2 regions of the Plantactinospora sp. DSM 117369 genome follow, and region 2 is predicted to be linked to the other one. Evidence: riboswitches for the same ligand, from Rfam matches in the RefSeq annotation. Region 2 holds a riboswitch; the other holds the start of a gene.
What was found. A riboswitch is a leader RNA that binds a small molecule or an ion and turns the genes downstream of it on or off. The one in region 2 is predicted to bind ZMP and ZTP.
Positions count from the first base shown of each region.

Region 1 (10,894 bases), 4.4 Mb from region 2:
GGGCCATCGACGACCCGAAGTACCTGGAGGAGCAGGTGCAGAGCATCCCGTTCAAGCGAGCCGCGGAGCCGGTCGAGATCGGTCGGGTGGCGGTCTTCCTGGCCAGCTCCGACGCCGACTACGTCACCGGGTCGACGTACTTCGTGGACGGTGGCCTGATGCAGAACCAGGGTCAGGGGGCCTGACCAGACCCCGAACCGCGGAGGAGAAGCCGTGTCCCACTATCCACGCGCGATCGTACCGATCGACCACGTCGAACCCTGCGCCCGGCGGATCCGCGGCGTGCTCAACGGCGAGTGGGTCTTCGACACCACCAACGCCCGGTACGTCTGGGAGGCGCAGCACTACCCGCACTACTACATCCCGATCCGGGACGTCCGCCAGGACCTGCTGGTCGACGAGCACGACCTGGAGCAGTACAGCGTCGGTACGGCCCGGCAGTACGGCATCCGGGTGGGAAACACCTACCACTCGGGCTGCGTCCGGGTACACACCGAGAAGTCGGTCGAGGGGCTGGCCGACATGGTGCGCTTCGAGTGGGACACCCTGGACACCTGGTTCGAGGAGGACGAGGAGGTCTTCGTGCACCCGCGTGACCCGTACGCCCGGGTGGACGCGCTGCGGTCGACCCGGCGGGTCCGGGTCGAGATCGACGGCGAGGTGCTGGCCGAGACGGGCTCGCCGGTGCTGGTCTTCGAGACCGGCGTGCCCACCCGGTACTACCTGAACCGGGCCGAGGTGGACCTCGGCCGGCTGATTCCCACCGAGACGGAGACCGCCTGCCCGTACAAGGGCCGGACCAGCAACTACTGGTCGGTCCGGGTCGGCGACACCACGCACACCGACGTGGCCTGGGCGTACGACTTCCCCACCCACCTGATACAGCCGATCGCCGGGATGGTGGCGTTCTTCAACGAGAAGGTCGACCTGTTCGTCGACGGTGAGCCGGTGCCCCGGCCGAACACCCGCTGGTCGCCGGAGTAGGGGTCGCCGGATTGCCCGAGGAACTGCTGGCTCGCGTCGTCCAGGTGCTGGTCACCGTCGTCGAGGCGGTGGGGGCGGCAGTGATCTTCGTCGGCGCGGTCTGGACCGCAGGCCGGTTCGTGGTGGCCGGGATCCGGCACCGGTCGGCCGCCGTGTTCACCCCGATCCGGCTGTCGCTGGGCCGGTTCCTCACCCTGGGGCTGGAGTTCCAGCTCGCCGCCGACATCCTGCGTACCGCCGTCTCGCCGACCTTCGGCCAGCTCGGCCGGCTGGCCGCCATCGCCACCATCCGGACGGCGTTGAACTACTTCCTCGGCCGGGAGATCCGGCAGGAGCAGCGCCAGCTCGGCACCCCGGACGGTGGTGTTCCGGCGGAGCGGGCCGGACCGGCCGGCGAGGGGACGGGGCGGCGGTGAGGGAACTCGGCACCCTGCTCACCGCGCTCGCCCTGGCGGTGGCGGCGGTGACCCTGCTGACCACCGGCTCGTGGCGTACGGCGCTGCGGGTGCTGCTCGACCTGCTGGTGGCGGCCAGTCTGGTCCGGCTGGCCACCCTGGAGAGCTGGACGGATCTCGCCGGCGCCGCGATCGTCGTCGCGCTCCGCCAGCTCGTCTCGGCGGCCCTGCTCGGCTCCGGCCGGCCCGGCGGTGGGGCCGGACCGGCCGGAGACCGGGTGGTGGTGGGATGGTCGAGGGTGAGGTGGCCGGGAACGGGCACGGGCCGGACCCGCTCCCGACCGACCTCCTAGAAGCCGCGCCTGCTGTTCGGGTCGGAGGCGACGGCGAGTACCTGCTGGAGGCCCCGGTAGGCGGCCTTCGGCTGGAGGTTCTCGTCCAGCGGGGTGGCCGAGCCCTGGCCGTCGAAGAAGCCGGGGACCCAGGAGTACTTGTCGGTGAAGCCCCACACGGTGAACATCACACAGCGCGGGGTGAGCAGGCAGGCGGTCAGGAGGGTGTTGAAGCTACCCACCTGCCCGGCCTCCTTGTAGGTGTCGACCGGCAGGAAGAACCGCACGTCGACTTCGGTGAACGCGGTCTCCAGGCCGAGCTTGTCGAACCGCGCCAGGTTCTGCGGGGCGTCGATCGGCAGCGGGTACTGGAGGTCCAGGTGGCCCTGGAAACCCATCCCGTGCAGCGGCACCCGCTGCTTGCGGAGCTGCTTGGCCAGCTCGTAGTAGGCGGTGCTCTTCGGGTTGACGTTGTCGATCGCGTAGTCGTTGAGGAAGAGCTTGGCCCGCGGGTCGGCCGCGTGCGCCCAGCGCAGCGCGTCGGCGATGTAGTCCGGGCCGAGGTGCTGGCGGAAGATGGTGTCCCGGAGCACCGGGGCGTCGCCGTCGGTGAACGCCTCGTTGACCACGTCCCAGGCCCGGACCTTGCCCCGGAAGTGCTTCACCACCGTGCTGATGTGGTTGCGCACGATGTCGCGCAGTTCGGCGGAGTCGATCGAGCCGTCGGCGACCCCGTCGCTCAGCCAGGCGGGGAGCTGGCTGTGCCAGAGCAGCGTGTGGCCGTGCACCTGCTGGCCGTTGCGTCGGGCGAACTCGATCAGCTTGTCGGCCGGGCCCCAGTTGTACTGGCCCCGGGTCGGCTCCAGCTCCGACCACTTCATCACGTTCTCGGCGGTGACCGCGGAGAACTCCCGGGCCGCCCGCTCCCGGTACGGTGCGTCGGTCTCCAGCGCGTTCATGTCGATCGCGGTACCGATGCCGAGGCCGTGCTTCCTGGCCAGTACCCGCAGCGGAAGGTCCGTGGCCGTCCCGCCGGGTACGTGTGCGGCGGAGCCGCCCTTGGCCTGCGCGACGCCGAGCGGCGCGTGGGTCGGGGCCGCGGTGGCGGTCGACGGCCCGACCGGGTAGAGCGCGCCGGCCGCGAGTACGCCGACCAGGGCTATCCGAAGTTTTCTCATCGAGACAAGGCCTCCAGGGTGTGGTTCGACATCAGCCGCCGGCCGGAACCGGCGGGGGCGGCGCGCGGGGACGCATGCGCGTCGATCCCTACCGGAACGCGAGCCGGACCCGGCTTTGCTGCCGCATCAACTGTCAGAGATCCGACACTTTGCGGCGGCGGATCGACATTCCCGGAGAGTCGTCGGAGATGCCATGTGGATCGGCGGCTGTGCTCAGCCGGCCTCCGCCATCGCCGCCGCGAACTGCTCCGGGGTGAGTTCCGCCCGGAACAGTCGGCGCAGGTTGTCGAGGAGTGCCGTGGCGGCCGCCGGCTCCAGCGCCTGGTCCCAGGCCAGCCCGTACGACGGGGCCCGGGTGACCAGTTCGTGCACCGAGGTACCGAACCCGGCGTGCTCCGTACCGCGCAGCCGGTCGGCCGCGTCGGTCACCGGCGGCACCTCGCCGTCGGCGGCCAGGTCGTCCAGGTAGTCGTCCGACGCGACCGCCCGGACGAACCCCAGGGCGGCCTCCCGATGCCGGCCGCCGGCCAGCACCGAGAAGTAGTGGGTCGGCACCCCGACCAGGTCGGCCGGGTCCCCGACCCCACCGGCGACCGTGGGAAACGGCACGAAGGCCAGGTCGCCGTCGGCCACGAAGTCCGGGTTCCGGGCGAGCTGGGTCGGGTATTCCCAGGTCCCCATCAGCTGCATCGCGGCGTGGCCGCCGGCCAGCCGCCCGGAGGCGGCGCCGTCGTCGTAGCTGGTCGAGTCGAAGTCGGCGCCGAAGGCGCCGCTGGCGGCGAGTGCCCGCGCCTCCCGTAGCGCCTGCACCACCGCCGGCTTCGACCAGGCGCCGGGGTGGCCGGCGATGATGTCGGCGGTGGTGCCGGGGCCACCGATCCGCTCGGCCAGGTACATCACCCACATCAGCTCGGTCCACCCGTGGGCGCCGCCCAGGGAGATCGGGGTGATGCTCCGGGCCTTGAACGTCTCCACCAGGGAGAGCAGCTCGGCGTAGCTGCGTGGCGGTTGCACTCCGGCGTCGGCGAAGACGCCCCGGTGGTAGAAGAGCACCACCGGGTGGGTGCCGCCCATCGGGATGCCGTACTGCCGGCCGTCCACCACGCCGCCGGCCAGTGCGCTGGGCAGGAACCGGCCGGCGACCCCGGGCTCGTCCCGCAGCGGGGTCAGGTCGGCGAGCAGCCCGTCCCGGGCCAGCCCGGTCAGGTTCGCGCCGCCCCAGCTGGCGAAGACGTCCGGACCCTCCGGCGAGCCGACCTCCCGCAGCTTCGCCTTGTACTCCTCGTTGCCGAAGGTACTGAGATCCACGTCGACCTCGGCGCTCCGGTTGTACCGGTTCACCAGCTTCCGCAGCGCCGGCTCGGCGCCCGGCTGGGTGATCGCCCAGACCCGGATCGTCCCCCGCGCCCCCTCGCCGGCCGGTGGCACCGACGGCACTCCCGGGGTCAGTTGGGCGCCGGTCAGGGTCACCGCCAGGACCAGGACCGCCACCGCGAGGCTGGCCAGCCCGGTCCGCTGCCGCCGTTTCCGCCGGTAGCGCTGGCGGATCGCGACGATCGCCCCGGGAGCGGCCGCCGGCAGGGCGTCCTGTGCCTGGGTCAGGGTGGCGGCCAGCTCCTGGGCGAGCCGGTCGTCCACCGGACCTTCCTCGTCAACCACGTCCGCTCCGAATCGTCGACTGGGCGGGGGCCAGGTGCGCCCGCAGCGCGCGCTTGGCTCTCGCGTACCGGCTGGAAACCGTGCCCGGAGGCTCGTCGCAGATGCCGGCGATCTCGCTGAACGTGTACCGGTACAGCACGTGCAACACCACGACCGTCCGTTCCGCCTTGTCGAGCTGCTGCAACGCCTGCCACAGCGCGCCGTTGCCCACCGCGGTGGCGGCCGGGTCGTCGGGCCGGTGCTCGACGTCGTCGGTCAGCACCTCCCGGCGCCACCGCCGCCACCGGCTCACGTTGCGGGTCACGATCACCTGCCGGGCGTACGCCTCGGGGTTCTGGCCGGCCTTCGGCCACCGCTGCCACACCTCGACCACCGCGATCTGGGCCAGGTCGTCCGCCTCGGCCGCGCTGCCGCTGATCAGGTACGCGAACCGCCGCAAAGCGTCCAGCCGCGCCCGAGCGAACTCCTCGGCGTCGCTGAACGCACCGTGGGCCAAGGGTCCTCCTCCGGGCTCCTAAACGCCGGCCGCCGTCGATTTGCTGCACCGCGAACCTATCGGTCGAGGTGTTCCGGGTCACCCGTCGAAGTGGTGGACTGCCCGCTCGGCCAGTTCGACGGCGTTGCGGAACAGCATCGCCACGGTGGTCGGGCCGACCCCGCCGACCCGGGGTGTGATCGCCCCGGCGACCGACGCGCACGACTCGTCGAGGTCGGGCAGCAGCCGCCGTCCCTGGTAGCGAACCCCGCCGCCGATCGCGACCGCGCCGGGCCGCAGGTGCTCCGGCCGCACGATTCCGGGTACGCCCACCGCGGCGACCACGATGTCGGCCCGCCGGGTGTGCCGCGCCCAGTCGGGTACCCCGGTGTGCAGCACGGTCACCGCCGCGTCGGCGGTGGGTCGTTTCTGGCCGAGCAGCAGCGACAGCGGGCGGCCCAGGGTCGTACCGCGACCGAGGATCACCACGTCCCGACCGGCGACCGGGATCTCGTGGAAGGCGAGCAGCGCCTCGATCCCGGCCGGGGTGCACGGGACCGGGCCGGGCAGCCCGGCGGCGAGCCGGCCGAGGCTCTCCGGGTGCAGCCCGTCGACGTCCTTGGCCGGGTCGATCGCGCCGATCGCCGCCGGATAGTCGAGGTGGGCAATGGGGTGCTGCACCAGGATGGCGTGCACCCCAGGGTCCTCGTTGAACTCGTGGATCGCCCGGACCAGGTCAACCTGGCCGGCGGTGCCGGGCAGGTGGACGTGCGGCGACGCGAAGCCGAGGTCGGCGGCGCGCTGCTGCTTCATCCGGATGTAGCCGGCGCTGGCGGAGTCGTCGCCGACCAGGATCGTCGCCAGGCTCGGCACGACACCGGCCCGGCGCAGCGCGGCGACCCGGGCGGTGACCTCGGCGAAGACCGCCTCGGCGACGGGACCACCGGGCAGCAGCCGGGCAGTGTGGACCTCGGGGGCACGGGTCTCGGACACGGTCACGGGGCTTCCTCTCGACGTGGAAAGCCCCGGCACCCAGGCGTACGGCGACGGAGTCGAGCCCGGCGGTCGCTTCCCGGTGGTGCTCCACCCGACGCCAGTCACGACCGCCACGGCGAGCCTACCTCCGGCTGTCCCGCCGCTGCCGGTGTTGCCGTCCTGAGCTGGGCAAACGCGAGGCCGGTCCGGGTCGGTCCGGCTCGACTCGCGGCTGTCGTACCGGGGCCGTACCGTTTTCCTCAGGTGCTCCTCGAAAAGGACGGTGAGGGCGGATGTCCCGAGAAGGCGATGTCAACCAGCCCACGCGTGAGTTCCCCGGCTATGCGAAGGGGCAGGCCACCCCGCCCGACCCGGCCGACCCCTGGTCCGACGGCACGGCGGACGGCACCCGGCCGCTCGACGCAGACGAGGCCCGGCCGGACCGGTCCGAACTGGAGCCGACCGGCGGCAGCCGGTGGGGCCGTGGCCTGTTCGTCCTGGTCGGCATCATCGGCGTGGTCGCCGTGCTGGTGCTCGGCGTGCAGGTCAGCGGGATCCTGCCGGACTGGCGCAACCCGTTCGCCAAGGAGGAGACCGACCGCAGCCAACCGCCGCTGCTGAAGTCGATCCAGGACCTCAGCCGGTACGTCGCGGCCGAGGGCAACTTCGAGGTCGTCGTCGACCTGGAACGCAACCGGAAGTACGTTCCGGACTTCCTGCTCGGTGAGCGCACCCTCTTCGTCGGGGCCGGCACCGTCGACGCGTACGTCGACTTCGGAGCGCTCCGCGACGACGCGGTGGTGGTCTCCGCCGACCGGAAGTCGGTGGAGATCAAGCTGCCGGCGCCGCAGCTCGGTCAGGTCAACCTCGACCTGGACCGGAGCTACGTCTTCGCCGAGAAGCGCGGCATCCTCAGCCAGCTCGGCGAGGTCTTCGGCAGCGACCCGAACCGGCAGCGCGAGGTCTATCTCAAGGCCGAGCAGAAGATCGCCGACGCGGCCAAGAGCAGCGGGCTCGGCGAGCGCGCCCAGGAGAACACCCGGAAGATGCTGGACCAGATGCTCCGGTCACTCGGCTACGAGCAGGTGACCATCACCTACGTCCAGCCGTGACCGCCGCGGCCCTGAGCGTGCCGGCGGCACCGTCGGCCGACGAGCCACCACTGCTGTTCGGGGCCGCGATCTGGTCCATCCTGGTCATGGCGGTCGTCCTCGTCGCCAACCTGGTCGTACACCTGCTGCGGAACTGGGTCGGCCCCCTCGACCGGCTGGTCGAGGGGGCCCGGCAGGACGTCTACCTCACCCACGTCCGGGGGCCGGCCGCCGCCGTGATCGTCGCGGCCACCAGCGGGTACGGCATCAACATCGTCACCGGGGACGGTGACTCCCCGCTGGCATACCTGGGCCTGCTGATGGCGCTGCCGCTGCCGCTGGCCATGGTCATCTGGGCCGGTGTCCGGGCGGTACGCCAGGCCGATTTCGCGCAGGCGTGGCCGCCGGAGTCGATACCGGTCGAGGACCGGGTAAAGGTCCGCTACGTGCTTCGGCGGGTACGCGCCGAGGCGGAACGGCTCGCCGGGATGCCGGCCGGGGATCTCGACCGGCTCGGCGCGCTGGTGACGAAACTCTCCGACGAGACGGTGCCGGCGCTGCACGCCCGACGCGACCGCGGGCTGCGGCGGTGGCTGCGCGACCATCTGGTGGTCGCCGTGGGACTCGGCGGGTGGAGTGCGCTCACCGTCGGAGCCGTCGGGGTCGCCCTCGCCTCCCGGTACGACCGGCCGGGGCGGATCGCCGCGGTCGTCACCGGGTTCGCGGTGGTGGTCCTCGGCATCCAGGCCGGGCTGCTGGCCGTGCTGCGTCGGCGGAGCCGATACCGGTCCGCCCTACTCGCCGACGAGGTCGAGGCGACCGCCGGTGGCATCCGGCGACGCATCACGGAACAGCGGCTGGGCCTGGGCAGCGGTCCGGCCGACCTGCCCGGCCGGCAGCGTCGGCGGGGCTGACCGCCCGGCCGGCAGCACCGGCGCGGCTGAGCCGGGCCGGTGCTGCCGGGTCAGTGCGCCGCGACGTAGTGGCGGTCCTCGTTCGGCATGATGATCCAGAGCGCCAGGTAGATCACCACCTGCGTGCCGGGCAGCAGCAGCGAGAGGATGAAGAGCAGCCGCATCATTCCGGCGGACATGCCGAAGCGGCGGGCCAGGCCGGCGCAGACACCGGCGATCATGCGGTTGTCCCGGGGGCGGGTGAGCTTGCGGCTCATCGACGTCTCCTCTGGTAACGGTGGAACGGGCGGCTGATTCCACGGTAGGAACGGGGGGCTGCGCCGCCCTCGGTCTCCAGGCGGATCCGGACACCAGGTACCCGTAGGTACTTACCCGGGCGGGGCCGGCGGACACCCGGGCCCGGTGCCGGCGACCGGGGGCGGGGGGTCTCCGCAGGCTGTCCCGCCCGCCGGCCCCGGGTGACCCACGCGGCCCGGGCCGGGGCCGGGTAGGCTCGCGGACCGGCAGCTCAGGGGCATGCTTGGGGAACAGCGGCGACCGCCCGGGGGCCAGGGGTCGGCAACGGGGCCGGCCCGGGAGGAGTTTCGATGATCAGCGCTTTCGACCTGTTCACGGTCGGGATCGGGCCGTCCAGTTCGCACACCGTCGGTCCGATGCGGGCCGCCCGGACCTTCGCGGCCGGGCTCAAGGCCGACGGGCTGCTCGCGGAGACCGCCCGGATACGCGCCGAACTCTTCGGCTCGCTCGGTGCCACCGGGCACGGGCACGGCAGTGGGCCGGCCGTACTGCTGGGGCTGCTCGGGGAGGCGCCGGAGACGGTCGACCCGGACCGGGTCGCCGAGACCGTTGCCGGGATCCGGGCCAGTGGCCGGCTGGGCGTACTCGGTGCGCACGAGGTGGACTTCGACGCGGACCGGGACCTGGTGCTGCACCGCCGCCGGTCGTTGCCGTTCCATCCGAACGGGATGACCTTCACCGCGTACGACCCGGCGGGTGGACCGCTGCGGGCCCGGACCTACTACTCGGTGGGCGGCGGGTTCGTGGTGGACGAGACCGCGACCGGCGCGGACCGGATCAAGCCGGACAGCACCCGGGTCCGGCACCCCTTCGGCACCGGGGCCGAGTTGCTGGCCCTGACCGCCGAGACCGGGCTGCCGATCAGCGGGATCATGCTCGCCAACGAGCGGTCGTGGCGGAGCGAGTCGGAGATCCGCGCCGGCCTGCTGGAGATCTGGCGGGTGATGCGGGAGTGCGTCGACCGGGGCAGCCGGCGGGACGGGACGCTGCCGGGCGGGTTGCGGGTCCGGCGCCGCGCCGCCGAGCTGCGGCGGAGCCTGGAGGCGGACCCCGGTTCGGCCGACCCGCTGCGGGTGATGGACTGGGTGACGCTCTTCGCGCTCGCGGTCAACGAGGAGAACGCGGCCGGCGGCCGGGTGGTGACCGCCCCGACGAACGGTGCGGCCGGAATCATCCCGGCGGTGCTGCACTACTACACCCGGTTCGTGCCGGGGGCGTCCGAGGAGGGCGTACTGCGCTTCCTGCTCGCCGCCGCCGCGATCGGCGTGCTGTTCAAGGAGAACGCCTCGATCTCCGGCGCCGAGGTCGGCTGCCAGGGCGAGGTCGGCTCCGCCTGCTCGATGGCGGCCGCCGGGCTGGCCGAGGCGCTGGGCGGTACGCCGGCCCAGGTGGAGAACGCCGCCGAGATCGGCATGGAGCACAACCTGGGGCTGACCTGCGATCCGGTCGGTGGCCTGGTGCAGATCCCCTGCATCGAGCGGAACGCGGTGGCCAGCATCAAGGCGATCACGGCGGCCCGGCTGGCGCTGCGCGGCGACGGGAAGCACGCCGTCTCGCTGGACAAGGTGATCAAGACGATGCGGGAGACCGGCGCGGACATGAAGGTCAAGTACAAGGAGACCGCCCGGGGCGGGCTCGCGGTCAACGTCATCGAGTGCTGAGTCGCCGGCTGACCGGCTCCCAGGTGGCTGCTCGGCCGCCGGGTTGGTAGCAGCCGGCCGTCCGGTGTACGGCGGGCGTCTCCGAGGTGGCGTGCGGACGGCCGTCGGGTAGCGTTGGCATGTTGTCCGGGAAGATGCCGTGGCCGGGTCGATCCTTATTTGGGGCGATTTTCCCGACTGCTACCCTATGTCGGGCTCGACTGATCGGACCGTGACGAGCGGGAGGCGGCTGTGACGTCTGGCGTGGTGGCGGTGTGGTCGCACCGCAACACGCTGCGGCTGCTCGTCCGGCGGGACCTGGCGGTGAAATACCAGCAGTCGGTGCTGGGCTACCTCTGGTCGCTGATCGAGCCGCTCGGCATGGGCGTCATCTACTTCTTCGTCTTCGGGGTGCTCTACCGGTCGGCCACCGACCGGCACCTCGGTGACGCCGCCGACTCGTACCCGCTCTTCCTGATCACCGGCATCTTCGCCTGGATGTGGACCAGTTCGGCGATCGGCGAGGCGACCGCCGCGCTCACCGGGCAGGCCCGGTTGATCACCACGATGAACCTGCCCCGGGAGGTCTTCCCGATCGGCCGGGTCGCCGGCCGGTTCGCCGAGTACCTCGCCGGGCTGCCGATCCTGGTCGCCGTCGCTATCGTCTACGCCTCGCTCGACCGGATCGAGTTCAGCTGGTCGCTGCTGGCGCTGCCGCTGGCGGTGCTGATCCAGGCGACCCTGCTGGTCGGGATCGCGCTGCTGCTCTCCTCGCTGAACGTGCTGATGCGGGACATCGAGCGGCTGATGCGGCTGGTCACCCGGGTGCTCTTCTACGCCACCCCGATCATCTACCCGCTCACCCTGGTCCGGGACTCCTCGCTGCCGGACTGGGTCAAGATCGTGTACGAGCTGAACCCGCTGGTCGGGATCTTCCAGCTCCACCACGCGGTC
Region 1 is NZ_CM132446.1:9,291,178-9,302,071, reverse strand. Features, by position in the region: gene ACSMXO_RS39895 (glucose 1-dehydrogenase) at 1-185, shown strand, start outside; gene ACSMXO_RS39890 (DUF427 domain-containing protein) at 214-984, shown strand; gene ACSMXO_RS39885 (DUF1622 domain-containing protein) at 996-1,400, shown strand; gene ACSMXO_RS39880 (hypothetical protein) at 1,397-1,732, shown strand; gene ACSMXO_RS39875 (endo-1,4-beta-xylanase) at 1,729-2,889, opposite strand; gene ACSMXO_RS39870 (extracellular solute-binding protein) at 3,103-4,548, opposite strand; gene ACSMXO_RS39865 (RNA polymerase sigma factor) at 4,541-5,044, opposite strand; gene ACSMXO_RS39860 (bifunctional 5,10-methylenetetrahydrofolate dehydrogenase/5,10-methenyltetrahydrofolate cyclohydrolase) at 5,123-6,022, opposite strand; ZMP/ZTP riboswitch at 6,047-6,134, opposite strand; gene ACSMXO_RS39855 (DUF4230 domain-containing protein) at 6,292-7,110, shown strand; gene ACSMXO_RS39850 (hypothetical protein) at 7,107-8,003, shown strand; gene ACSMXO_RS39845 (PspC domain-containing protein) at 8,054-8,260, opposite strand; gene ACSMXO_RS39840 (L-serine ammonia-lyase) at 8,591-9,961, shown strand; gene ACSMXO_RS39835 (ABC transporter permease) at 10,193-10,894, shown strand, end outside.
Region 1: it holds a riboswitch for ZMP and ZTP, as region 2 does, so the genes downstream of both, ACSMXO_RS39860 (bifunctional 5,10-methylenetetrahydrofolate dehydrogenase/5,10-methenyltetrahydrofolate cyclohydrolase) here and ACSMXO_RS21255 (glycine hydroxymethyltransferase) in region 2, are expected to answer to the same signal.

Region 2 (10,894 bases):
GCTGCCTGACGGGGCCGACCGTGATCCAGCGCATCCCCTGGTATCCGACGTCGTTGCGGACCTCGAAGCCGAGGGTGTCGCGGTAGAAGGCCAGCGCGGCGTCCGGGTCGGTGTGCGGGAGGAAGGCCGCGTGAATGCTGATGTCCATGGCCATCACGCTAGATGCGGCTGCCCGACCTGCGCTTCTCGATTCCTGATCGGTCTGGTCACCTGTTTCGCGATGCACGGTGGCATCTCCCCGGTCGCTTGAGCCGTCTGGGCCCGGTAGGTGCTCGGCGGTACACCGACCAGTTCGGTGAACCGGGTGCTGAAGGTGCCCAGCGACTGGCAGCCGACCGCGAAACAGACCTCGGTGACGGTGAGGTCGCCGCGCCGCAGCAGTGCCATGGCGCGCTCGATGCGCCGGGTCATCAGATAGGCGTACGGCGACTCGCCGTAGGCGAGCCGGAACTGGCGGCTGAGGTGCCCGGCGGACATGTTCACGCCGCGGGCGAGCGCCTCGACGTCCAGCGGCTGGGCGTGCTCCCGGTCGATCCGGTCCCGGACCCGACGCAGCCGTACGAGGTCGCGAAGGTGCTGTGCCTCGGCGGGTGTGCTGCTCACCTGCGAAATCGTGCCATAAGGTGCCGACATTGCCCAGCGCGGCTGGCGTCCCACCAGGACGTCTTGCCGATACGGCCGTTCCGGCGCCGCCTGGAGGAGTCGGGACGGGGCTACATGCCGCCGGCGACCCGGAGTACCGCGCCGGTGGTGTAGGAGGCGGCGTCGCCGAGCAGCCAGACGATCGCGGCGGCGACCTCGTCGGCTCGGCCGGCGCGGCCGAGCGGTACCCGGCCGGCGGCCCGGCGGGCCCGGTCGGGTACCCCGGAGATGGTGTGGATCTCGGTGTCGATGATGCCGGGTGAGACGGCGTTGACCCGGATGTCTCGGGGGGCGAGTTCCTTGGCCAGTCCGACGGTGAGGGTGTCGGTGGCGGCTTTGACGGCGGCGTAGTGCACGTATTCGCCGGGGCTGCCGAGGGTGGCCGCCGCCGAGGAGACGTTGACGATCGCCCCGCCGGAGCCGAACCGGCGGGCGGCCTGCTGGGCGCAGAGGACGTAGCCGATGAGGTTGACGTCGACGACGCGGCGCAGGTCGGTGACGGTCAGGTCCTGGAACGGGCCGATCGGGCTGGTCACTCCGGCGTTGTTGACCAGGCCGGTGGGTTCGCCGAGCTTCCCGGCCTCGTCGAAGAGTCGTAGCACCTGGTCGGGGTCGGTGGTGTCGGCGCGGACGGCCAGGCCCTGGCGTCCGGCGGTGGCGATGTCGCGGAGTACGGCGTCGGCGGCTTCGGTGTCGCGGCGGTAGCAGAAGACGACGTCGTGTCCGGCGGTGGCGAGGTGTCGTACGGTCGCGGCGCCGATTCCCCGGCTGCCGCCGGTCACCACCGTCAGCGGCGTCATGGGCCTCTCCCTCGGTTGTCGCCTCCCCCGGCTGCCGGGTCGGGGCCGGGGTGTGCCGGCGCGTGGCGGTGCGGTTGTCGCGGGTTGGCCGCGCGGGTCCGGTAGCTGGCGATCCTGCCAGGTGTGGGCGCGGCGGAGGTGGCGGGGACCGGGCGGCGGTTTTGTTGATCTCGGACCGGTGTGTCCGTCTCGACGTTGTCGGGCCGGCCTGGTAGTAAGTCATGAATCAAACAGGTGTACGGAAGAGGGATCCGATGGCTGCCGCGCGTACCGCCGAACAGGGCTTGTCCACCGAGGAGTTGCAGCAGATCAGGGACGCGTTGGCGGGTGGCCGCAAGCCGAAGGTGATGTTCACCGAGGCGGCGGGGCAGATCGCCGGTCAGCTCGGTCAGGTGGTGGAGTTGACCGATCCGGAGGTGTCCGAGGAGTGGGTGGTGGTCCGGTTCGGCCGGGACGAGTTGCCCTTCTCCCCCACCGATCTGGCTGTCGCGCCGAAGGGTGCGACCCGGCGGGCGGCGGTCAAGCCGGAGCCGGAGCCCGAGCCGGCCGCCGAACCAGAGTTCAAGATTGTCAGGGAGCCGGTTTCGGCTTCCCGCGAGGAGGCAGCAGTGACCGCAGTGGACACTCCCCCGGCCCGTCCGTCCGACGGCGACGGCGAGGCGAAGCCGGCCCGTCGGGCGACGAAGGCGGTGAAGCCGAAGGGGCCGGCGGGGTTGACGGTCACCCTGACGTACGCGGAGGGCGAGTGGACGCTGGCGGCGACGCAGGGCACGAAGTCGCTGGCGAAGCCGTACGTGATCAAGCCGGCCGAGGCGTTGAAGATGGTGGCGCTGATCGATGTCCCCGGGGTGCACGAGGCGGTGGAGCAGATCATGGCGGTGGAGCGGCGGGAGGCCGAGCAGCAGGCGGAGAAGTTGCGGGCCGAGCTGGCGGAGATCGAGGCGCGGTTGGCGGAGCTGCGCGACGCGGGCTGAGCCGTCGGCGTGGAGCCTCGGCTGGCCGTGCTCGCGGCGCCGGCCGGGGCTGGCGGTCGGATCGGGGCGGCGGGTTGGCGTGGTTGGTCGCTGCGGGCCGGGCGGGTTGGTACGCTCGGCCCGGACCGTGACTGGCGTGCTGGGATGGGGTCAACCATCGGGAAGCGGTCCCGTCGAGTGACGTGTGCCGTGCGCCTGGGCCAATTTTTCCTGCCCAGGAGGTTTCCATGGCCAATCAGGTGTCCCCACTCGGCACGAGGTCCACGGAGTCGGTCGCGTTCGGTGCGGCGTTGGACGTGGTGCGTGCGGTCGAGCCCCGGATCGCCGACGCGATCGGGGCGGAGCTGGCCGACCAGCGCGAGTCGTTGAAGTTGATCGCCTCGGAGAACTACGCGTCCCCGGCGGTGCTGCTGGCGATGGGTAACTGGCTCAGCGACAAGTACGCGGAGGGCACGATCGGCCGCCGGTTCTACGCCGGCTGCCGCAACGTCGACACCGTGGAGTCGGTCGCGGCGGAGCATGCCCGGGAGTTGTTCGGAGCGGCGCACGCGTACGTGCAGCCGCATTCGGGGATCGACGCGAACCTGGTGGCGTTCTGGGCGGTGCTGGCCGACCGGGTGGAGTCACCGGCGTTGCGGCGGGCCGGGGTCCGGCACGTGAACGAGTTGACCGACCAGGACTGGGCGGTGTTGCGGCGGGAGCTGGGTGACCAGCGGATGTTGGGCATGTCGTTGGATGCGGGCGGGCATCTGACGCACGGTTTCCGGCCGAACATCTCCGGCAAGATGTTCGACCAGCGTAGTTACGGCACCGATCCGGAGACCGGACTGCTGGACTACGACGAGCTGCGCCGGGTCGCCCGGGAGTTCCGGCCGTTGATCCTGATGGCCGGCTATTCGGCGTACCCGCGGCGGGTGAACTTCCGGCTGATGCGGGAGATCGCCGACGAGGTCGGTGCGACGCTGCTGGTCGACATGGCGCACTTCGCCGGGCTGGTGGCCGGGAAGGTGTTCACCGGTGACTTCGATCCGGTCCCGTACGCGCATCTGGTGACCACGACGACGCACAAGTCGTTGCGGGGGCCGCGCGGCGGCATGGTGCTGTGCGGGCCGGAGCTGGCCGACCAGGTGGACCGGGGCTGCCCGATGGTGCTCGGCGGCCCGCTGCCGCATGTGATGGCCGGGAAGGCGGTCGCGTTGGCGGAGGCGCGGCGGCCGGAGTTCGCGGCCTACGCGGGCCGGGTGGTGGAGAACGCGGTGGCGCTGGCGGAGGGGTTGTTGCGGCGGGGAGCCGAGCTGGTGACCGGTGGTACGGACAATCATCTGCTGCTGGTGGACGTGTCGGGGTACGGGTTGACGGGGCGGCAGGCGGAGGCGGCGCTGTTGGATGCCGGCATCGTGACGAACCGGAACTCGGTGCCCCGGGACCCGAACGGCGCCTGGTACACCTCCGGGATCCGGGTCGGTACGCCGGCGTTGACGACCCGGGGGCTCGGGGTGGCCGAGATGGACGAGGTCGCCGGGTTGCTGCACACGGTGCTGTCGCAGACCCGGCCGGGGGTCGGGCCGGACGGCGCGCCGTCGAAGGCCCGGTACGTGTTGGATCGGGCGGTTGCCGAGCGGGTGGCGGGGCAGGCCGCGGATCTGCTGGCAGGTTATCCGCTGTATCCGGTGGTCGATCTCGGCTGACGTGGTCGATCTCGGCTGATGGTGGTTGGTCCGGGCTGAGGGTGGTGGTGGCGGGGTCGGGTCGAGTTCGGTGGTGGTGGCGGTAACCCTCGCGGCTTCCCGCGGCGTCTGTGGAGGCGACGAGACCGGGAGGGTGGATGCGAGAGTCGCGTGGTGCGGAGTTCGACGACTTCGTCCGGACGCGGTCGGTGGCGCTGTTACGGGTCGCCTACCTGCTGACGGGTGATCGGCATGAGGCGGAGGACCTGCTCCAGGAGGTGTTGGAGCAGGTCTATCTGCGTTGGCGGCGGGTGCGGACGGTGCCGGAGGCGTACGCGCGGCGGGCGTTGGTGAACCGGGCGGCGAGCCGGTGGCGGCGGCGGGCCCGGCGGCCGGAGCGGGCGCTGGGTGATTTCGACCCGTCGACGCCGGACCGTACCGAGGATGTGCTGGTCCGGGAGTCGGTGGTCGCGGCGTTGCGGGCGTTGCCGCACCGGCAGCGGGCCGCGGTGGTGCTCCGTTTTCTGGAGGATCTGTCGGTCGCCGACGTCGCCGCCGCGCTGGACTGTTCCGAGGGTGCGGTGAAGAGCCACACCGCGCGGGGGTTGGCGCGGCTGCGGGCGGCGCTGGCCGGGACCGGTCTCGTCCTGTCTGTTTCCAACGGTTCCGGAGGTTCGTGATGACGATCGACGACGTGGATGTGCCGGGGGTCCTGCACCGGGCGACGGCGCACCTGAGCGAGCCGCCCGGCCTGCTCGACGACGTGCGCCGGGGTGGGCGGCGGCGGCTGGTGCGCAGGCGGGGGGTGCTGGCGGCCGGTCTGCTGGTGGTCGGGGCGGCGTCGACCGGCGGGGTGCTCCAATGGGGCGGTGGTGGCCGGGTCGAGGTCGCGGCGCCGCTGTTCGACCGGCCGTCCCGGGGTGATCTGGCGGGCAACGAGGTGTTCGTGCGGCGGCTGCTGGCGGTGTGGCGGCGCGCGATGGCGGATACCGAGACCGGGGTACGGGGTGCGCCGCACGTGGTGTGGGCGGGTAGCACTCCGGCGGGGCCGGCCGCGTTCGTGATGCAGCGCACCGCCGAGCATCCGGTGGTGTCGGAGCCGGGTGGGGCACGGCTGGCGGCGGTGGCCGCGTTTGTGGAGTCGGTCGGGGACCGGTTGCGGGTGATGACGGTGGAGCAGGTCGACGAGGACGGTATGGACGGCAACTCGCAGGCGGCGTTGCTCGGGGAGAACCGGGACGTGCTGGTGGTGCTGGATGTGGGGCGGCCGGTGGAGTTCTCCCGGGATCTGCGGTTCGCCGCCGATGGGAGGGTGTTGCGGACGTTCGTGCCGGTGCCGTTCCGGGACGGGGCGGCGGTGCTGGAGGTGCCGGCGCAGCGGGCGAAGATCACTCTTGCGTTCCGCCGGCTGGGTGGGCTGAGGGACCAGGTGTACCTCAGCAACGCCTCGGAGATCCTTTTTCCCGGGGGGCGGGACCGGCCTGCTCCCCCGGTGCGCGATCACGTGTTGCCGGGTGCGGAGAGGGTGTGGGGCAAGCCGTCGGAGTTGGTGCAGCGGTACGTCAACGAGCCGGACTCGCTCGCCGACTACTACGACCGGTGGGGCATGCACACCAGTGACGGCTCTCCGCTGCTGACGGTGTACGGGGTCACTCCGGACGGCCGGCTGTTGATGGTGACGACGGTGCAGTACGACGACTATCCGTCTCGGGTGGTCGCGCTGCTGGGGCCGGTCGCTGGGCCGTTGCGGCCGGTGACGAGCGCGGTGGCGGACTGGTCGGCGAGGTTGCCGGTGCGGCTGCGGTTGCCGGACGGGCAGGGCACGGTGGTGGCCGCCGAGGGGGCGGCGTTCGGTTACCGGGTCGACGGCGACGGTGGCTGGCGGGATGCGGGCCGGGACGCGGCTCTGCTGCCGGCGGCTGCGGTGGAGTTGCGGGTGACGCCGTCGAGCGGGTCGGCGCAGACGGTTCCGCTGCGTTGACGGTCCGCCGGTCCGGGTGCCGATCCCACCGGCACCCGGACCGGCGGGGTTCATCCGGTCCGGGTGCCGGTGGTGGTGGTTTCGGCGTCGGCGAGGCGTTCGCGTGCCTCGGCGAGGTCCTCGTCGGTCGGGTCGTCGTCCTGGGTCAGGTTCCGTCGCCAGTAGCCGGTGAAGTCGATCGACTGTTTCGGCAGGCCCCGGTCGTCGACGAGGTGTCGCCGCAGCGCGCGTACGGTGCCGGCCTCGCCGGCCAGCCAGGCGAAGACGGAGCCGGCCGGGAAGGTCGCGGCGCGTACGGCGTCGAGCAGCCGGCTGCCGTGTGCGGCCGGCGGGTCGCCGCGGTGCAGCCAGTGCAGGGTGAGGTCGGCCGGGGTGTCGAGGTGCTGCTCCTCGGCCGGGTCGGGGATCTCGACGAAGGCGTGCGCGCGGGTGCCGGCGGGGAGCGCCTCGACGATGGTGCCGATCGCCGGCAGCGCCGACTCGTCGCCGGCGAGCAGCATCCAGTCGGTGCCACCGATCGGGACGGGGCGGGCGAAGACCGCGGACGGGCCGAACATGCCGAGGGTGTCGCCGGGGGTGGCGGATTCGGCCCATCGGGTGGCGGGGCCGGCGTGCTCGTGCAGGACGAAGTCGATGTCGATCAGGTTGCCGTGCGGGTGGTGTGCCCGGATGGTGTAGCTGCGGGTCCAGGGGCGGGCGGGTTCGGGGATGTCGGCGAATCCGGCGTACCAGCGCCAGAGGTCGGGGTCGGGTTCGGGCAGCCGGGGGCGGCGCTGCCCGGGTCTGGGGAAGTAGAGCTTCACCTGTTGGTCGGGTCCGTCGAGGTGGAGGTCGGCGAGGTCGTCGCCGGTGAAGGTGATCCGGGCCATCCGCGGCGTGATCCGGGCGACGTCGGCGACCCGGATGAACCGGATCGGGAGTTGTCCCATCGGGGTGCCTTTCGACGGTTACGAGTAGTCGGTGCCCTGACTGAGCCTTTCGCTTCAATTATTTCATTGAAGTCCTTGTAGAGACTTCGAGTGAACGGGTGCGGGCAGTGCCGGTGGTGGGCGCGGAAAAGTCTCAACTCGCGGGTTGCGTCGCGGCGGGTGGGTCACCGGGGGATGTTGGCGACCCCGATCCGCTTGCGGAACACCCAGTAGGTCCAGCCCTGGTAGGCGAGGACGACGGGGGCGAAGAAGGCGGCCACCCAGGTCATCACCTTCAGGGTGTAGGCGCTGGAGGCGGCATTGTCGATGGTGAGGGTGCCGGCCGGGTCGGCGGTGGACGGCAGCACGGTCGGGAACAGCGCGGCGAACAGGGCGGCGACGGTCAGCCCGATCGCGGCGGCGGTGCCGACGAAGGCCCAGCCCTCCCGGCGTACCCGGGTGGCGGCCAGCGCCCCGACCAGGGCGAGCGCGGCGGCCACGGCGAGCCCGACGGCGGCCGGGGTCTGCCGGATGGTCAGGCCGACGGCCAGGAACGCGGCCGTGACCAGGGCGGTGGCCGTGGCCGCCCGGGCGGCGAGCCGGCCGGCCCGGACCCGGATCTCACCGGTGGTCTTGAGCGCGAGGAAGACGGCGCCGTGCGTGACGAACAGCGCCGTCGTGGTCACCCCGCCGAGCAGCGCGTACGGGTTGAGCAGGTCGAGCAGTCCGCCGGTGTAGTCGTGCCGCGCGTCCAGTGGTACGCCGCGCAGCAGGTTGCCGAGGACGACCCCCCACAGCGCGGCGGGGATCAGCGAGCCGAGGAAGATGGCGAGGTCCCAGCGGGCCTTCCAGGCTGCCTCCGGGCGCTTGTGCCGGTACTCGAAGGCGACGCCTCGGAAGATCAGGGCGAGCAGCACGAGCAGCAGTGGCAGGTAGAAGCCGGAGAAGAGGCTGGCGTACCAGCCGGGGAAGGCGGCGAAGAGGCCACCGGCGGCGGTGATCAGCCAGACCTCGTTGCCGTCCCAGACCGGCCCGATGGTGTTGATCAGCACCCGGCGTTCCCGGTCGTCGCGGCCGAGCACGGGCAGCAGGATGCCGACGCCGAAGTCGAAGCCCTCCAGGATGAAGTAGCCGGTGAAGAGCACGGCGATGAGCAGGAACCAGAAGGTGGGCAGGTCCATCGTGGACTCCGGTCGGGTCGGTCGTGGGCGGGCTGCGGGTGCGGCGGGCGGGCGCCGGGTCGGTGGGGTCAGTAGGCGAAGGCGAGGGGGCGGTTCTCGTCGTCGGTGTCGGGTTCGGGTGCGGCGGGGGGTGCGGTGTCCGGCAGGCCGGCGCGGGCGTACCGGATCAGCAGCCGGACCTCGACGACGGCGAGGGTGGCGTAGACCAGGGTGAAGGCGGTGAACGAGGTGAGGACCTCGGCCAGCGAGACGCTGCGGGAGACGCCGTCGCGGGTGAGCATCTCGCCGAAGACGACCCATGGCTGCCGGCCCATCTCGGTGAAGATCCAGCCGAAGCAGTTCGCGGCGAGCGGCAGGACCGGCATGACCAGGCCGGCCCGGACCAGCCAGCGGGAGTTCGGGGTACGGCCGCGGCGCTGCGCCCAGAGCACCCACGCGGCGATCGCGGCGGCGGCCAACCCGAAGCCGATCATGAATCGGAAGCTCCAGTAGGTGACCGGGATGACCGGGGTGTAGCTGCCGGGGCCGTACTGGGCGACGTACTGGGCCTGGAGGTCGTTGATTCCCCGGACCTGCCCGTTCGGGTCGCCGGTGCCGAGCACGGAGAGCAGGTACGGGATCTTGATGGCGAAGAGTTCCCGGCTGCCGTCCAGGCTGCCGACGGTGAGTACCGAGAACGAGGCGGGCTGCTCGGTGGTGTAGAGCGCCTCGGCGGCGGCCATCTTCATCGGCTGCACCTGCGTCATGATCTTGCCTTGCAGGTCGCCGGTGATCACGACGGCGACCGCGGCGGCGAGGGTGACCCAGGCGCCGAACCGGGCGGCGAACCGGAACGCTGCCCGGTCCTCCCCCACCGCCGGGCTCTGCCGCTCGGCGGCCTGCTTGCCGGCCTTGCCGGTCGGGCGGCGCAGGTGCCAGAGGGCGATCGAGACCATCAGCGCCCCGGCGACCAGGAAGCAGCCGGCGAGGGTGTGCGGGAAGGTGACCAGGGTGACCTTGTTGGTGAGTACGGCGACGATGTCGGTGAGTTCGGCCCGGCCGGTGTCGGGGTTGATCCGGTAGCCGACCGGGTTCTGCATCCAGGAGTTCGCGGCCAGGATGAAGTACGCGCTCAGCGTCGAGCCGAGCGCGGCGGCCCAGATGGTGGCCAGGTGGATCCGGCGGGGCAGCCGGTCCCAGCCGAAGATCCACAGGCCGAGGAAGGTGGATTCGAGGAAGAACGCGAGCAGCGCCTCGATCGCCAGCGGGGCACCGAAGACGTCGCCGACGAAGCGGGAGTAGTCGCTCCAGTTCATCCCGAACTGGAACTCCTGCACGATGCCGGTGACCACACCCATGGCAAAGTTGATCAGGAAGAGCTTGCCGTAGAACTTGGTCAACCGCAGGTAGCGCAGCTCCCCGGTGCGGTGCCAGCGGGTCTGCAGGATCGCCACCAGCACCGACAGCCCGATGGTCAGCGGTACGAAGAGGAAGTGGTAGACGGTGGTGACACCGAACTGCCACCGGGCGACGTCGAGCGCGTCCACGGCAAACCCCCAGGTATGTACTACCGGACGTAGTAAATACTACCTGTCGTCGTAGACGGTGCCGCTGGGAGGTCGATCACGTCTGCCGGTCACCGTCGCGGTCCTGCTCGGCTGCCCGGCGCTTCCGACGCCACGCCGGGGCACCGGGCTCGGGCAGCCGGCGGCGGTGCACCGCGTCCCGGCCGGCGCGACACCCCCTGCCCCGGGCCTCCCGGACGGCCGGCGCGTGCGACGATCGACCGCCTGATGGAGACCACCACCGCCGCGCCCTGGCGCGCCCCCCGCTTCTGGCTCTTCCTCCAGGTCCTCGCCCGGGGCGTGGTCGGGCTGCTCGCCCGGCTGCGGGTCACCGGCGACGTGCCCGACGAGCTGCGGCACGGCCCGCTGATCCTGGCCGCCAACCACCTCAACCCGTTCGACCCGGTGGTGCTGACCGCCGCCTGCCGGGTACGCCGGATCGCGCCCCGGATCATGGCCACCGGCGGGGTCTTCCGGGCCCCGATCGTCGGCTCCGCGATGCGGGCCAGCGGACACATCCGGGTCGACCGGCGTACCCCGACCGTCGGACTCGCCCTGGAGCACGCGGCGGCGGCCGTCGCCCAGGGCTCGGTGGTGCTGGTCTATCCGGAGGGGCGGATGGGGCTCGACCCCGGCATGTGGCCCGAGCGGGGCAAGACCGGCACCGCCCGGCTCGCCTTCGCCAGTGGCGCCACGGTGGTGCCGGTCGCCCAGTGGGGCGCGCACGAGGTGCTGCCGTACGCCGCACCGGCCGGCATGCTCCGGGCGGTTGGCCGGGCGATGCTCCGCCGGCCGGTGATCCGGGTGCACTTCGGCCCGCCCGTCGACCTGACCGGGATCGACCCGATCAGCCCCGGCGCCGCCGCCCGGGCCACCGACGCGATCATCGAGGCGCTCACCGTCGCCCTGGCGCCGCTGCGTCACGACGAACCCGACCGGCCCCGGTACGTCGACCCGACCCGGCCCACCGAAACCCGGCGCCAGCACCGCCGTCCCCGCCTCGACGACGCGGCCGGCGGCTGAGCCGGGCACGGTGTTCCCGGCGGCGGTAGCAGCGTGCCCGGGTGCGGTGCGCGCGGCTCACCGCAGGGTCGGAACGTCGCCGCCGGGCAGCCAGTCCACGGTGGCACCGGGCAGTCCCGCCGTCCAGGGCGCGACCTCCTCGGCGAGCCGGACCGGAGCCGGCAGCGTCGGACC
Region 2 is NZ_CM132446.1:4,893,450-4,904,343, forward strand. Features, by position in the region: gene ACSMXO_RS21235 (VOC family protein) at 1-148, opposite strand, end outside; gene ACSMXO_RS21240 (helix-turn-helix transcriptional regulator) at 154-603, opposite strand; gene ACSMXO_RS21245 (SDR family oxidoreductase) at 714-1,442, opposite strand; gene ACSMXO_RS21250 (hypothetical protein) at 1,697-2,416, shown strand; ZMP/ZTP riboswitch at 2,534-2,624, shown strand; gene ACSMXO_RS21255 (glycine hydroxymethyltransferase) at 2,644-4,104, shown strand; gene ACSMXO_RS21260 (SigE family RNA polymerase sigma factor) at 4,242-4,763, shown strand; gene ACSMXO_RS21265 (hypothetical protein) at 4,763-6,064, shown strand; gene ACSMXO_RS21270 (siderophore-interacting protein) at 6,115-6,993, opposite strand; gene cydB (cytochrome d ubiquinol oxidase subunit II) at 7,158-8,153, opposite strand; gene ACSMXO_RS21280 (cytochrome ubiquinol oxidase subunit I) at 8,222-9,679, opposite strand; gene ACSMXO_RS21285 (lysophospholipid acyltransferase family protein) at 9,926-10,720, shown strand; gene ACSMXO_RS21290 (poly(A) polymerase) at 10,778-10,894, opposite strand, start outside.